DNA from 2 places in the Streptomyces sp. NPDC031132 genome. Region 1 is predicted to be linked to the other one. Evidence: riboswitches for the same ligand, from Rfam matches in the RefSeq annotation. Region 1 holds a riboswitch; the other holds the start of a gene.

Region 1 (3,346 bases):
TCATCACCGCTCTCGTGTTCGACTTCACGAACGGTTTCCACGACACAGCCAACGCGATGGCCACCACCATCTCGACCGGCGCCCTCAAGCCCAAGACGGCGGTGGCCATGTCCGCCGTGCTCAACCTCGTCGGCGCGTTCATGTCCGTGGAGGTCGCCAAGACGATCTCCAAGGGCCTGGTCAACGAGGAGGGCATCCAGCCAGAAGTGATCTTCGCCGCCCTGGTCGGCGCGATCCTCTGGAATCTCGTCACCTGGCTGGTCGGACTCCCCTCCAGCTCCTCCCACGCCCTGATGGGCGGCCTCGTCGGCGCGGCCGTCGCCTCCGCCGGCCTCGGCGCCGTCAACGGCGGCACGCTCGTCACCAAGGTGCTGCTCCCCGCGATCGCCGCGCCGATCGTGGCCGGTGTGGCCGCGATGCTGGCCGCCAAGGTCACGTACAAGCTGGGCGGGAACGTCGGCAAGAAGACCTCCGCCAAGGGCTACAAGGCCGGTCAGATCGCCTCGGCCGGACTCGTCTCCCTCGCGCACGGCACCAACGACGCGCAGAAGACGATGGGCATCATCACCCTGGCGCTGGTCGCCGGCGGTGCGCTCGCACCCGGCTCCAACCCGCCGGTCTGGGTCATCGTCTCCGCCGGCATGGCGATCGCGATGGGCACCTACCTGGGCGGCTGGCGCATCATCCGCACCCTGGGCAGCGGCCTGACCGACCTGCAGCCGCAGCAGGGCTTCGCCGCCCAGACCTCGGCCGCCAGCGTCATCCTGGCCTCCTCCAGCCTCGGCTTCTCCCTCTCCACCACCCACGCGTGCTCCGGCGCCGTCATGGGTGCGGGCCTGGGCCGCAAGGGCGGTGTGGTCCGCTGGTCCACCGCCACCCGCATGTTCATCGCCTGGGGCCTGACCCTGCCGGCCGCGGCCGTCGTCGCCTCCGGCGCCGAGCTGGTCATGCGTACCGGTGACGTCGGCGTCGCCGCCGTCGCGCTCTTCCTGGTCGCCTCGTGCGTCGCCATCTGGCTCATCTCGCGCCGCCAGGTCGTCGACCACAGCAACGTCAACGACGTGCAGCCGGCCGAGGAGCCGGGTGTCGTCACCACGGCCATGGCCGCCGTCACCGTCCCGCCGACCGTGGCCGCCGAGGCCGCCGCCGGTACGACCGCCGCGGTCACGGACGGCGCCCTGAAGGCCACCATTCCGGCGGCCGCCCCGACCCCTGCGGCCCCGGCCGCGGCGGTCTGACCCCGAGAACGACAGAGGAATCCGCAGTATGAAGATCGACTGGGCAGCACTCGGCTCCGTCTTCGGGGTCAGCCTCTCCGCCACCGTCGCGCTCGTGGCCCTGTTCACCCTGGGCCTGGTGGGCCTCTCCAAGCACGAGACCGCCACCGAGCAGGGCGGCGCCGCCACCCTGGCCCGCAGCGGCGCGTACGCCTGCTTCGCGCTCGTCGCGGCGGCCGTGGCGTACGGGATCTACCTGATCGTCAGCTGACCGATTCGGGCACGGCGCACGAAAGCTCCCTCCGGGCTTCCCGGGGGGAGCTTTCCCGTACCTCGGCCCGGCGCGGTGACCAGCCCCGCCGCAGGTCAACGGCGAGTTGACGGGCCTTCGCGGTGCGTGGTGGACTGCCCGAGCCAATACGGCGGCATGGAGAGGAAGTCCGGTGCGAATCCGGCGCGGTCCCGCCACTGTCACCGGGGAGCACGCGGCACGTGCGCCCCGGGAGCCAGGAACTCCCACCGCCGGACACGTCGAACCAGGGCGCGGACCCTGAGTGAGGACATACCTGCCACCATGCGTGCCGATCGCGTCTTCGCGTACGGCGCCACGGCGGGCCTGATCGGCGACCGGATCCTCGGTGATCCGCGCCGAGGGCACCCCGTGGCCGCCTTCGGACGAGCAGCCGCCGCCGTCGAACGCGCCCTGTGGCGCGACGACCGCGCCCGGGGCCTCCTCCACACCCTCGTGTGCGCCGGGGGCGCGGCCGCCGTCGGCGCGCTGGGCGCCCGCGCCGTGCGCTCCCGCCCCGCGGCCGCCCGTATCGCCCTGACCGCAGCGGCCACCTGGGCCGTCGTCGGCGGCACCTCCCTGGGCCGCGAGGCCCGCGCCATCGGCGGCGCGCTCGCCGCCGGGGACGCCGAGGTGGCCCGGGAGCGGCTGCCGCACCTGTGCGGGCGAGACCCGCAGGCCCTGGACGAGCAGCAGATGGCCCGGGCCGTCGTGGAGTCGGTCGCCGAGAACACCTCCGACGCGGTGGTCGGTGCCCTCGTGTGGGGCGCCGCCGCCGGTGTCCCCGGGCTGCTGGCCTTCCGCGCCGTGAACACCCTCGACGCGATGGTGGGGCACAAGTCCCCGCGCTACCTGCGCTACGGCTGGGCCTCGGCCCGGCTCGACGACCTCGCGGGCTGGCCGGGCGCCCGGCTGACCGCCCTGGCCGCCGTACTGGCCGGACCCGACCGGCGGGGAGCCGTACGGGCCTGGCGTGCGGACGCCGCCGAGCACCCGAGCCCGAACGCCGGCCCGGTGGAAGCCTCGTTCGCCGGGGCGCTCGGCGTACGGCTGGGGGGCACCCTGGCGTACGGGGGGCGGGTCGAGCACCGGGCCGTGCTGAACGGCGAAGCGGGGCGGCCGGTGCAGGTCGCGGACATCGAACGGGCGGTGCGGCTGTCACGGCAGGTGACGTGGCTGGCGCTGGGGGCGTGTGTGGCACTGCGCTGTGCGGTGTCCCGTGTGGCAGGGAGGGGGCGCCGGTGAGCGGCGGCAAGCTGGGCGGGGGACTCCTCGTCGCCGGAACGACATCGGACGCGGGCAAGAGCGTGGTCACGGCGGGCATCTGCCGCTGGCTGGCCCGGCAGGGCGTGAAGGTGGCGCCCTTCAAGGCGCAGAACATGTCGCTGAACTCGTTCGTCACGCGCGAGGGCGCCGAGATCGGGCGGGCGCAGGCGATGCAGGCGCAGGCGGCCCGCGTGGAGCCGACGGCGCTGATGAACCCGGTGCTGCTCAAACCCGGCAGCGACCGCAGCAGCCAGGTGGTGCTGCTGGGCAAGCCGGTGGGCGAGATGAGTGCGCGCGGCTACCACGGAGGGCGGCAGGAGCAGTTGCTGGGCGTCGTCACGGACTGCCTGGAGCAGCTGCGGGGCACGTATGACGCCGTGATCTGCGAGGGGGCGGGCAGTCCGGCCGAGATCAACCTGCGCCGGACCGACATCGTGAACATGGGCATCGCGCGGGCCGCGCGGTTCCCGGTGGTCGTGGTCGGGGACATCGACCGGGGCGGGGTCTTCGCCTCGTTCTTCGGGACGACGGCGCTGCTGTCGCCGCAGGACCAGTCGCTGATCGCCGGCTACAT
Region 2 (3,346 bases), on a different contig from region 1:
TCGTCGGCGGTCGTACGGGTGGCAGCGGACTCGTCCAGGCCGAGCGCCTCGCGCAGGCCGGGCAGGGCCGTGGTGCCGCCCCAGATCTGACGGGCGCGCAGGATCGCGAGGACCAGGTTGACCCGGGCCTCGCCGGTCGGGGCGCCGCCCAGGACGTGCAGGCCGTCGCGGATCTGGGCGTCCTTGACCTCGCACAGCCAGCCGTCGACGTGCAGCAGGAAGTCGTCGAAGCCCTCGTCGTCCGGGCGCTCCTCCAGACCCAGGTCGTGGTGGAGCTTCGCGGCCTGGATCAGGGTCCAGATCTGCGCGCGGATGGCAGGCAGCTTGGCCGGGTCCATCGCGGAGATCTGTGCGTACTCGTCGAGGTGCTGCTCCAGGCGCGCGATGTCGCCGTACGACTCCGCGCGCGCCATCGGCGGCACCAGGTGGTCGACCAGGGTGGCGTGCACGCGGCGCTTGGCCTGCGTGCCCTCGCCCGGGTCGTTCACCAGGAACGGGTAGATGAGCGGCAGGTCGCCGAGCGCGGCGTCGGGCGCGCAGGCCGCCGACAGGCCGGCGTTCTTGCCCGGCAGCCACTCCAGGTTGCCGTGCTTGCCCAGGTGGATCATCGCGTCGGCGCCGAAACCGCCGTCCTCGGCACGGGCCTGGATCCAGCGGTACGCGGCCAGGTAGTGGTGCGAGGGCGGCAGGTCCGGATCGTGGTAGATCGCGATCGGGTTCTCGCCGAACCCGCGCGGCGGCTGGATCAGGATGAGGAGGTTGCCGCGGCGCAGCGCCGCGAGGACGATGTCGCCCTCCGGGTTCGCGGAGCGGTCCACGAACATGTTGCCCGGGGCCTCGCCCCAGTGCTGCTCGACGCTTTCGCGCAGCTCGGCCGGGAGCTCGGCGAACCACCGCTTGTAGTCGGCGGCCGGGATCCGGACCGGGTTGCGGGCCAGCTGCTCCTCGGTCAGCCAGTCCTGGTCGTGGCCGCCGGCCTCGATCAGGGCGCGGATCAGCTCGTCGCCGTCGCCGGAGACCAGGCCCGGCACCTCTTCGACGGGGCCGAAGTCGTAGCCGCCCGCGATGAGGGTGCGCAGCAGCTCCACGGCGCTGGCCGGGGTGTCGAGGCCGACCGCGTTGCCGATGCGGGAGTGCTTGGTGGGGTACGCGGAGAGGACGAGCGCGATCTTCTTGTCGCGGCGCTCGATGTGCCGGAGGCGGGCGTGGCGCACGGCGATGCCGGCGACGCGGGCCGCCCGCTCGGGGTCGGCCACGTACGCGGGCAGGCCGTCCTCGTCGAGTTCCTTGAAGGAGAACGGGACGGTGATGAGGCGGCCGTCGAACTCCGGGACGGCGACCTGGGTGGCGGCGTCGAGCGGGGACAGTCCCTCGTCGTTCTCCTCCCAGGCGCTGCGCGAGCCGGTCAGGCACAGGGCCTGGAGGATCGGGACGCCGAGCGCGGCCAGCGCGCCCGCGTCCCACGACTCGTCGTCGCCGCCGGCGGAGGCGGTGGCGGGCTTGGTGCCGCCGGCCGCGAGGACGGTGGTGACGACCGCGTCCGCCGACTCCAGCGCGGCGATCAGGTCCGGCTCCGGGGTGCGCAGGGAGGACACGTAGAGGGGGAGCGCCTGGGCGTCCTGGGCCTCGATCGCGTCGCACAGGGCGTGCACGAAGGCGGTGTTGCCGCTCATCTGGTGGGCGCGGTAGTACAGCACGGCGATCCGGGGGCCCGTGGTGGTCCCGGGCGTGCGCTCCAGCGGGCCCCAGGTCGGCGCGGCGGCGGGCGGCTCGAAGCCGTGGCCGGTGAGCAGCACGGTGTCGGAGAGGAAGCGCGCCAGCTGGTCCAGGTTGGCGGGGCCGCCGTGGGCGAGGTAGCCGTGCGCCTCGGCCGCGATGCCGATCGGGACCGTGGAGGCCTCCATCAGCTGGGCGTCCGGGGCCTGTTCGCCGGTGAGGACGACCACCGGGCGGGTCTGGGCGGGCGCCAGGAGCAGGTCGAGGCCGTCCTGCCAGGCGCGCAGGCCGCCGAGGAGGCGTACGACGACCAGGTCGACGCCGTCGAGCAGCCCGGGCAGGTCGTCGAGGGGAAGGCGGGACGGGTTCGCGAACCGGTACGGCACGGGGCCGTCCGCCGTGTTCGCGGCACGGGCGCTGAGCAGATCGGTGTCGGACGTCGACAGCAGCAGGATCATGCGGCGGCAGGCCTTCCTCGGGGTTTCCGCGCCCCGGGCAGTGAGGACAGCGGGAGTTCCTGACTTACCCGGCGGATTGCTCTGCAGGGTTCACAGTGGCGGGACCGCGCCGGATTCGCACCGGGCTTCCTCCCGGCGGGCCATGTGGCTCCGCCGCTGGTCATCTTAGGTGGCGATCTCCCTGACCGGGAGTGGGGGTGGCCCGGCGCCGCCCGCCCGCGCACCGCCGCAGCGCGGAGGGGGCGGGTGGTGACGGCCACAGGTCGGGGCGGGGGAATCGTGGGTATGCTCGCCGCCATGCCGCCCCAGCCCCCTTCCGCCGCATCGCGGGACGAACCCGTCATACGCGACCGCGGTGACGCCTGCCCGGGTGCGCTGCGGCTGCATGCCGCGGACGACGGGTTCCTGGCCCGGGTCCGGGTGCCCGGCGGGATGCTCGACGCGGACGCGGCCCTGCTGCTGGCCGATGCGGCGGACCGGCTGGGCGACGGGCACATCGACCTCACCTCGCGCGGCAACGCGCAACTGCGCGGACTCGGGGCGAGCTGTGGCGGCGAACTCCAGTCCGTGCTCGTCCGTGCCGGGCTGCTGCCCGCGCCCACCCACGAGCGGGTCCGCAACATCGTGGCCTCGCCGCTGACCGGCCTCGACCGGCTCGGCCTGCCCGACGTGGCGCCCTGGGTCGCGGAGCTGGACCGGCTGCTGTGCGCGAGCGCGCCCGCGGCCGGGCTGTCCGGCCGCTTCCTGTTCGCCCTCGACGACGGCCGCCGCGACGTCACCTCGCTCGCCGCGGACGTGAACCTGGTCGCCCGAGACGGCGACCGGGCCCTGCTGTGGACGGCCGGCTCGGCGGACGCCCTGCTCGTGGCCGCGGCCGACGCGCCCCGGGCCGCCCTCGTGGCCGCCGCGTACTTCCTCGACGCCGTCCGGGAAGCCGGCACCCGGGCCTGGCGGGTTGCCGAGCTGCCCGCCGAACAGGCTCTGCGGTCGGGTGAGTTGGCCGTGCGGCTGGCTGCCGCCGGGGTCGAGGCATCCGTCGCACCGGCTGTCGGCGCCCCCCACGGACAGGCCCCCGAGCCCGGCGTCGTCGACGGCCCCCACGGGACCGTGGCCCTCAGCGTGCTCGCACCGCTGGGCCGGCTGACCACCGCGCAGTGGCGCAAGCTGGCCGG

The links. A riboswitch is a leader RNA that binds a small molecule or an ion and turns the genes downstream of it on or off. The one in region 1 is predicted to bind cobalamin.
Region 2: it holds a riboswitch for cobalamin, as region 1 does, so the genes downstream of both, cobN (cobaltochelatase subunit CobN) here and ACZ49B_RS30280 (cobalamin biosynthesis protein) in region 1, are expected to answer to the same signal.

The regions. Positions count from the first base shown of each region.
Region 1 is NZ_JBVIGX010000028.1:58,948-62,293, forward strand. It holds gene ACZ49B_RS30270 (inorganic phosphate transporter) at 1-1,238, shown strand, start outside; gene ACZ49B_RS30275 (hypothetical protein) at 1,267-1,488, shown strand; cobalamin riboswitch at 1,602-1,752, shown strand; gene ACZ49B_RS30280 (cobalamin biosynthesis protein) at 1,792-2,751, shown strand; gene ACZ49B_RS30285 (cobyric acid synthase) at 2,763-3,346, shown strand, end outside.
Region 2 is NZ_JBVIGX010000023.1:11,414-14,759, forward strand. It holds gene cobN (cobaltochelatase subunit CobN) at 1-2,174, opposite strand, end outside; cobalamin riboswitch at 2,208-2,346, opposite strand; gene cobG (precorrin-3B synthase) at 2,472-3,346, shown strand, end outside.